One region of the Cupriavidus sp. 2KB_3 genome, then DNA from elsewhere that is predicted to be linked to it. Evidence: predicted binding sites of a transcription regulator. Region 1 holds the regulator's gene; the other holds the start of a gene.
The links. Region 1 encodes FNR, which switches genes on or off when oxygen is low (the NO sensors DNR and NnrR bind a similar motif). Its sites were predicted from a motif close to TTGATNNNNATCAA; they were not measured.

Region 1 (4,192 bases):
CAGCCTGGACCTGGGCCTGGGCGTCCTCGAGCGGCGGCAGCTCATCCAGCGTGCGCAGCCCCAGATCGTCCAGAAACGCCTTGGTCGTGGCGTAGAGCGCGGGCCGGCCCGGCACATCCCGGTGCCCGATCACCTCGATCCAGCTGCGATCCTCAAGCTTCTTGATCACGTCCGTGCTGACCGTCACGCCGCGGATTTCCTCGATATCGCCGCGCGTCACCGGCTGGCGATAGGCGATGATGGCAAGTGTCTCCATCACGGCGCGCGAATACTTGGGCGGCTTTTCCGGGTTGAGCCGATCGAGGAACTCACGCATCTCGGGTCGACTCTGGAAACGCCAGCCGCTGGCCAGGGCCACGAGTTCCACACCGCGTTGCTGCCAGTCCTGTCGCAATTCGTCCAACAGGGCGCGGATGGTGTCGGCGCCGATATCGTCGGCGAAAAGACGGCGCAGATCGTTGAGGCGCAGGGGCTCCTGCGCACAAATCAGCGCGGTCTCGAGGACGATCTTCGCCTCTTGGGTATTCATGTGATTGTGTGCAGCCTGTCTTTGCACCTGCTCCCGGACGAATCCCGGAGCACTGGAGATTTCGGATACAGCGGTACCGATGCCACCGCCATCTCATTGCGCAGCCAACTCGCAGCCTGTCGCAGCCCAGGCAGCCAAGCGGTGCACTTCGTTCTTTTGCATCGATTTGCCGGGTCGTTCCGGCAGGAGATCGTCCGAATCCGGCTGGCTTCGCCGGGAGTCGAACCTCTTGCGTCGCGCTCTCGCCTTTACCCTCGCAGGCGGAACCCTTCCCCTTGGAGCGGACATTCGCCAGGACAATCAGATTGCCAAGGCGGCAAGAAAAAACGGATATCGGCCCGGACAAGCTTCGTCCTGCGCCTGCGCCACCACTCCACAAGGCCGCCCGGCCTTTTAAACCAGATCTTTTGAACCGGATGAACTGTGGGGACGGATCCGGCAAGCCAACGCTGCCTCGGACCCATGGACACGCATCCCAGATCAGGGATGCCGGCCCGGCGACGCCAGGGAATTACGTGGCGCGATACCGTGGTTCTCGCGATTGTATGGCATTCCCGGCCCCGTCCGCAACCCGCCCGCCACCCGACGTGGCAAATGGCATGAACCCGGCTGGCCTGCCCCCCCACTCGGAATTGTCTCAAAACACCACGCAAAACCCATGCGCCGCCAGCGTCTCGGGCAGCCAGACCGCCCGCGCCACGCCCACGATGCCGAAGCCGATGATCAGCACCCCCGCCACCGCCCGGAGCAGCGGCCGGCGCGACAAATGGCGCACATAGCCTGAAAGCCCCGAAATCACCAGCAGGTTTGGCAGCGTTCCCAGCCCGAAGGCGAACAGTACCAGCGCGCCGGACGCCGCATTGCCGGCCAGCAGCGCCATCGCGAGTGCCCCATAGACCATCCCACACGGCACGATCCCCCAGGCGAGCCCCAAGCCGAAGCGTCTCATGAGCGGCGTATGCCGGGCCAAGCCCGCGGGCAGGCGGATACCGAGCGCGCCCACGCGGCCGACCGCTCCCTGGGCCACGCGCACCGCAAGCGCCTCGAGGCCCGCCGCCCGCATGGTGCGCCCACGCAACAACCAGAAGCCCGACATCACCAGCATCGCCCCGCCTGCGCCATAGAGCCACCGCTGCACGGGCAGATAGTCCTGCTTCCATGCGGTGGCGCCGACGGCACCCATGACGGCCCCCAGCAACGCGTAGGTAGTCAGGCGTCCGGCGTGCATCGCCAGCAATTCGACGAGCCAGCCACGTGGCGAGCGATGGATCGTCACTGGCACGCGCACCGGCGCGCGCTGCTCGGCCGCCATCGCAATGCCGCCGCACATCGCGGCACAGTGGACGCCACCAAACAACGCAACGATAAAAACGCTGAAAAGCACACCAAATGGCAACGGTCCCTCGCTTCGGCGTCACTTCACGCGGTAAAATTGATTTGTCGCGCCCCTGCTGCAATGCGCATCACCAAGAGCCCTCAATTGCTTACCTCCATTCCCGTCACCGAGATCTCGCCCCGTTGCTCCACGTGCGGGATGGGCCAGCTTTGTCTGCCGGTAGGCATGTCGCAGCAGGACCTCCTGAAGATGGACACGCTCGTGCAGGAACGCGTGCGCGTGCACAAGGGCGAAACGCTGTATCGCATGGGCGATCCGCTCACCGCCGTCTATGCCGTGCGCTTCGGCACGCTCAAGACGCACGTGACGCTCGAGGATGGCCGCTCGCAGATCACCGGCTTCCATCTGCCCGGCGAGATCGTCGGCCTGGATGGCCTTGGCGAGATGCAGCATGCCTCCGATGCCACGGCCCTCGAGGACGCCGAAGTCTGCGTCGTACGCTTCAGCGAGCTGCAGGCGCTCTCGGGTGACCTGCCCTCGCTGCAAACCCAGTTCCTGCGCTTGATGAGCAAGGAAATCTCGCAGGACCAGGTCATGCTGATGACACTGGGCTCGATGCGCGCCGAGGAGCGGCTCGCCGCGTTCCTCGTCAATCTTTCCGAGCGCCTGTCGGCGCGTGGCTACTCGTCTAGCGAGTTCGTGTTGCGCATGAGCCGCGAGGAGATCGGCAGCTATCTGGGCCTGAAACTGGAGACCGTGAGCCGCCTGTTCTCCCGATTTGCCGAGGCGGGCCTGATCCAGATCCGCCAGCGCCACGTCAAGCTCATCGACATGGCCGGCATCAAGCAGATCTACAACCGATCCTGCTGAGGCCGCCTCGCCAGCGGTGGTGCGCGGGCTACTCGAGTTCATCGGTATCGCTGAGCGGCGTCGGCATGGTGTAGAGCGTCAAGCCGCTCGACAAGGCACAGAACAGCCACGCCAGCAAGAATCCCACGGTGTAGACCGCTTCGCGCGACGCGTCGACCGGATGACCGAAGAAGCTCAGGTCACTGGGATCCACAATCGAGAACACCGTTGCCGTAGCCACGCCGCCGATCAGAAACGCTGGCCACATCACCCACATCAGCCAGCGTAGTCTCATGGCCGCCTCGCCGTCTCATTGACATGGGCGGCGGCGCGCGCGGCGGACCCATCCAACTTTTCCACCACCAGCCCATGCCGCGCAGCATCGCGCACCGGCACGTCGGCGTGGGTATTGGCGAGCCAGATCGTCACACCACAGCCGATCATCGCCACCAGCGGGCCACTCATCAGCAACCACGGCCACGGTTCCTTCCACCACGGCTTGATTTGTTGCGCTGTCATTGCCTACTCCTTGCGTCGATAATTTCCTGGATGACCCGCACTACAGTCCGCGCGGCACGATGAAGCTGGTCGCTTCCTGGATCTGCGCGCGCTCCCGCGCATCGTCCATGCCCTCCCCCGTGACCGTGATGCGGATCTTGTGCGTGCCCTGCGGCGCGTGGTCGATCGGGATACGGATGCGCACGGGCAACAGGCGGTTCGACGTGGGCGCAAGCGTTTCCGCCGACTTGTCGTACTCAATGGTCAGCCCTTGCAGCGCCGCGCTCGTCGCCTGTACCCGGACGCGCATCGGAGCCTCGGTGGTATTGATCAGTTGCAGCCGGTACACGTTCTCGATCCATCGACCTTCGACCTCGCGACCCAAGGCACCCCGATCGCGGATGACATCGACCTTGAGTGGTGCGCGCATCGCCAGCGACCCGATAAAGCCTCCTACCAGCACCGACCAGATCACCGCGTAGATGATCGTCCGCGTGCGGAACAGCCGCCTGCGCGCCGCCACCGCCGACAGGCCCTTGCGCATTGCGTTCTCGGAGGTGTAGCGGATCAAGCCGCGCGGATAGGCCATCTTGTCCATGACCTGGTTACAGGCGTCGATGCAAGCTCCGCAGCCGATGCACTCGTATTGCAATCCGTCGCGGATGTCGATCCCGGTCGGACAGACCTGCACACAGATGCTGCAATTGACACAATCGCCAATGCCGGCGGTGTGCCGGTCCGCCTTGCGCGATCGGCTGCCGCGCGGCTCGCCTCGACCTACGTCATAGGTCACCACGAAGGTATCGCGGTCGACCATCACGCTCTGGAAGCGCGCGTACGGGCACATGTACTTGCACACCTGTTCGCGCATGAAGCCCGCGTTACCCCAGGTGGCGAACGCATAGAACAGCATCCAGAACGACTGCCACGGCCCCAGCGAGAAATCGACCACCTGCCCGCCCAGCTCGCGGATCGGAGAA
Region 2 (4,192 bases), on a different contig from region 1:
GCACAGTCAGCCAGTTGCGCGGCGTGACCGGTGTCGTCAACAGCATTCGGATGCACGAAAAGGCAGCGCCGCCCGACGTGGAGGAACGCATCGAAGAGGCGCTGCGCCGTCATGCCCTGCGCGAGGCCCATCATATAAGCGTGAAGGTCGTGGGGAGCACGGCCACGCTGAGTGGGCACGTGGACTCCTTGGCCGAACGCCGCGCCGCGGTCGGCGCCGTATGGTCGGCCCCGGGCATCTCGGCGGTCATCGACGAACTGGAGACGCAGCCGTGACAGCGATTCCCCCGCGCGCAGCGCGCCGCACCGTTCGACCTCAGTGGGATTTCAGGCAGGCCACCACCTCGGCGTCCTCCACCTGCGGGAAATCCCGATAGAACTCCCCTACCGCCCTGAAGCGGGGTGGTGCTTCCAGACACACCACCTCGTCAGCATAGGGCTGCAACTGCACCAGCGTCTGCGGTGGCGCCACCGGCACCGCGCAGATGATGCGCGCGGGCTTCTGCGCCCGGACGGCGTGCAGCGCGGCCATCATCGAGGCCCCGGTTGCCAGGCCGTCGTCCACGACGATGACCTCCCGCCCGGTGGCGCTGTGCGGCTCCCGGCCCGGCGTGTAAACGGCGCGACGACGCTGTAGCACCTCGAGTTGGGCCGCGCGCTCGCGGTCGACGTATTCGCTGTCGGCGCTGGCCTCGGCGGCAAAGGGCGTCAGATAAGTCCAGCCGCTCTCGTCCACGGCGCCAATGGCGAGTTCCGGGTTGCCCGGCGCACCGAGCTTACGCACGAGCACGATGTCCAGGTCTGCGCCCAGCGCATCGGCAATGATGGCGCCGATCGGCACAGCGCCGCGTGGCACGGCCAGCACCAGCGGGCGCTTTCCTACATGGCCGGCGAGCGCTCGCACCAACTGCGCGGCGGCATCGGCCCTGTCAATGAATGGCATGATCGCCCTCCTGTGGCTGGTCAAAGAGGTTCCCGTTCTGGAGCATGCCCCTATGCATCCCATTGAGCGGCTGGCCAGATGCGGTATGCGCAGGGGGAGATGGGCGCCGCTTGATCAAGGTCCGTGGGCGCAAGCGCAACCGCGCGCGGCCTTGGGGGATGCAGCGGGTCGCGCGCCGAGGTGCATCCAGCACATAACGGCACCAGCGCGCAAGCGGCAAGCGCCCACCACCGCGTCCGCCTTGCCTGTTGGCACAAGCACAAGTCCTTCTCCATGGCGTACCTCCAGGCCCTGCCCAGTTTCACAACGCGAAGCGAAAATGGCCACTGTGCAGCACGATATGGCGCACTTCCGTCATCTCGAACAAGGCGCCCGCAACGCGCTCGATGTCCTGGCGGTTGCTCATGAATGCCGGCAGGAGATCCTCGCTGAGGTAGGAGCGTGCGCCAAAATGATCCTCGAGCGCCTCGGCGGTCACCTCATATGTTGCAGGTGCACCGTCCACAGTTGCGGTGCATTGCAGACTGGGGCCTGTCGGGCAGTAATCCGGCATCTCGCCGGCAAATTCGATCTTGCGCATGGGTATCCGCCGTGATTCCGACGGCTGCGTCGGTCCTTCCACGGTAGGGGCCACCAGGGCTGACAGGTTGATGCCAGTCAACAAAACACGATTACCCTCCCATGACATGCATCAACTGGCGGGCGCATCCTGCACCTATGCTGAAACGGTGTCCATCTATCCACACGCCGGCACGGCCTAGCCGGCCTCCAAGGAGACCCTGCCATGTATCAGACCATCCTCGTCGCCGTCGATGGCAGCGACTGCGGCAATCTCGCCCTGGACGAGGCCATCCGCCTCGCGGCAATGTGCAACGCGACCCTGCATATCGTCCACGCGATTGACAACAGCTATCTCAAGTACGACATGGGCTACGGCAGTCTGGGAGACTTGCGCCCCGCCTTGCTTGAGGGCGGACGCAAGCTGCTGACCGAGGCCGAAGCAAGAGCTCATGCGGGTCAGGTCACATGTCGCACGGAACTGCTTGACGAATTGCTCGGGCTTGGCGACGTCGCCACGATCATCAACGCGGCGGCGCAACGCGCCCACGCCGACGTGGTCGTACTTGGCACGCACGGCAGGCGCGGCGTGCGGCGCCTGGTGATGGGCAGCGTGGCAGAGGGTCTGGTGCGGGAATCGAAGGTACCGGTGCTACTGGTGCGGGCCCCTTAGGCAGAGAACCATCGCGGGGCGATTCGACGTCAATGCGCATCCGCAGACGGTGCCTTCGGTGCTGCCACCTTGCGCATCAGCGGCACCATGGCCGTGGCAATGCCGAAGCAGACCAGAATCAACAGGTAGATGTCGCCAAAGGTCTGGGTCTGGGCCTCGCGCCAGGCCAGCCCCCACAGTTGCCGCAGCGCGGCGGTTTGTGCATCAAGGGCATCGTGGCCGGCTGCCATGAACCGCTCGCTGACGCTCTGCAGCAGGTTGCCCATGGCCTCGTTGCGGATATTCAGGTGCTCCGCCTCGCGCAGGAAGTGCATATTGCCGCGATCGTTGAGCACCGTGGCACACGCCGCGATGCCGATAGCGCCCCCCAGGTTGCGCATCAGATTGAACAGCCCCGATGCCAGCTTGAGCCGCTCCGGTGGCAGGCTGCCGAGCGTCAGCGTGACCGTAGGCGCCACCGCAAACTGTTGCGCCATGCCGCGCAGCGCCTGTGGCAGCAGCAGTTCTGCCGATCCCCAATCGTGCGTGATAGGTGCGAAGTACCACATCGAGATGCCGAACATCGCCAGGCCGAACATCATCAGCCAGCGCAGGTCCACCCGGTTGGCCAGGAAGGCATAGAGCGGGATCGACGCCATCTGGAACACGCCCGTGGAGAACACCGCCAGCCCGATATCGAGCGCGCTGAAGCCGCGCACGCGCCCCAGGAACAACGGCGTCAGGTAGATGGTGGCGAAGATGCCGATGCCGGTGACAAAGGAGAAAAAGCAGCCGAGCGCGAAGTTGCGCTCCTTGAGCGCGCGCAGGTCCACCACCGGATTGGCATGGGTCAGCGAGCGCCAGATGAAGGCGGCGCCCGCCAGACCGGAGATCCAGGCGGTGGCCAGGATCACATCGTCGCCGAACCAGTCCCAGCGCGGGCCCTCTTCCAGCGTGTATTCGAGGCAACCCAGGAACAACGCCATCAACCCCATGCCGAGGTAGTCCGCCCCGCGCACCAGCGACCAGTTGGGCCGGTCGACCTTGACCAGCAGCGGCACCGCCACGGTGACGAAGATGCCCGGCACCAGGTTGATGAAGAACAGCCAGTGCCACGAGAAATGGTCCGTGATCCAGCCGCCAACCGTCGGCCCCAGCGTCGGCGCGAGCGAGGCCAGCGCGCCGACCGTGGCGGCCGCGATCACCCGCTGCGGCCCGCTGAAGAATGCGAAGGCCGTGGTGAACACCATCGGGATCATCGAGCCGCCCAGGAAACCCTGCAGCGCGCGAAACGCGATCATGCTCTGGATGTCCCACGCCATGCCGCACAGCAGGCTGGTCACCGTGAAGCCTGCTGCGGAGGCGGCAAACAGCCAGCGCGTAGACATCACACGCGAGAGCCAGCCTGACAGCGGAATGACGATGATCTCGGCGATCAGGTAGCTGGTCTGCACCCAGACCGTCTCATCGGCCCCGGCGGAGAGCGCGCCGCCGATATCGCGCAACGATGCAGAGACGATCTGGATGTCCAGCAAGGCGATGAACATGCCCACGCACATCGTGCCGAAGGCAAGCACCTTGGCGGCGGTGGACATCTGGCCCGGAGGCGTGTCCGCCACGGCGCGCGACGAGCGGGTCAGGCTGGCGGCCGTCATCACTGCACCTGCTTCGGCGGCAGCGTATTGACTTGCGCGACGACGGAGAGGCCCGGGCGCAGCACGCCAAGCCGGGCATCCTGTTCATCCAGTCGAACCCGCACGGGCACGCGCTGGACGATCTTGGTGAAGTTGCCGGTGGCATTCTCTGGCGGCAACACGCTGAACTGCGCGCCGGTGGCAGGCGCCAGGCTTGCCACGTGGCCATGGAAGACACGGCCGGGCAGCACGTCGGCCTCGATCTCGACGGGCATGCCGGGGCGCATGTGCGCGAGTTGCCCTTCCTTGAAATTAGCATCCACCCACAGGCCGCCCGCCGGCACGATGGCCAGCAACTGGCTACCGGCGCCGGCAAAGGCGCCTACGCGGGCACGCCGGTTGCCCA

Region 2: a site for FNR is predicted at 1,590-1,603, ahead of AB4120_RS13860 (universal stress protein). Genes of this name have one in related genera too.

What each region holds. Positions count from the first base shown of each region.
Region 1 covers NZ_JBFRHD010000019.1:103,540-107,731, reverse strand. Annotated here, with positions in the region: gene scpB (SMC-Scp complex subunit ScpB) at 1-529, opposite strand, end outside; gene AB4120_RS20365 (sulfite exporter TauE/SafE family protein) at 1,167-1,925, opposite strand; gene fnr (fumarate/nitrate reduction transcriptional regulator Fnr) at 2,010-2,735, shown strand; gene AB4120_RS20355 (hypothetical protein) at 2,764-3,009, opposite strand; gene AB4120_RS20350 (hypothetical protein) at 3,006-3,233, opposite strand; gene ccoG (cytochrome c oxidase accessory protein CcoG) at 3,274-4,192, opposite strand, start outside.
Region 2 covers NZ_JBFRHD010000011.1:111,243-115,434, reverse strand. Annotated here, with positions in the region: gene AB4120_RS13875 (BON domain-containing protein) at 1-275, shown strand, start outside; gene AB4120_RS13870 (phosphoribosyltransferase) at 316-942, opposite strand; gene AB4120_RS13865 (DUF1488 domain-containing protein) at 1,244-1,522, opposite strand; gene AB4120_RS13860 (universal stress protein) at 1,727-2,173, shown strand; gene AB4120_RS13855 (DHA2 family efflux MFS transporter permease subunit) at 2,203-3,807, opposite strand; gene AB4120_RS13850 (HlyD family secretion protein) at 3,807-4,192, opposite strand, start outside.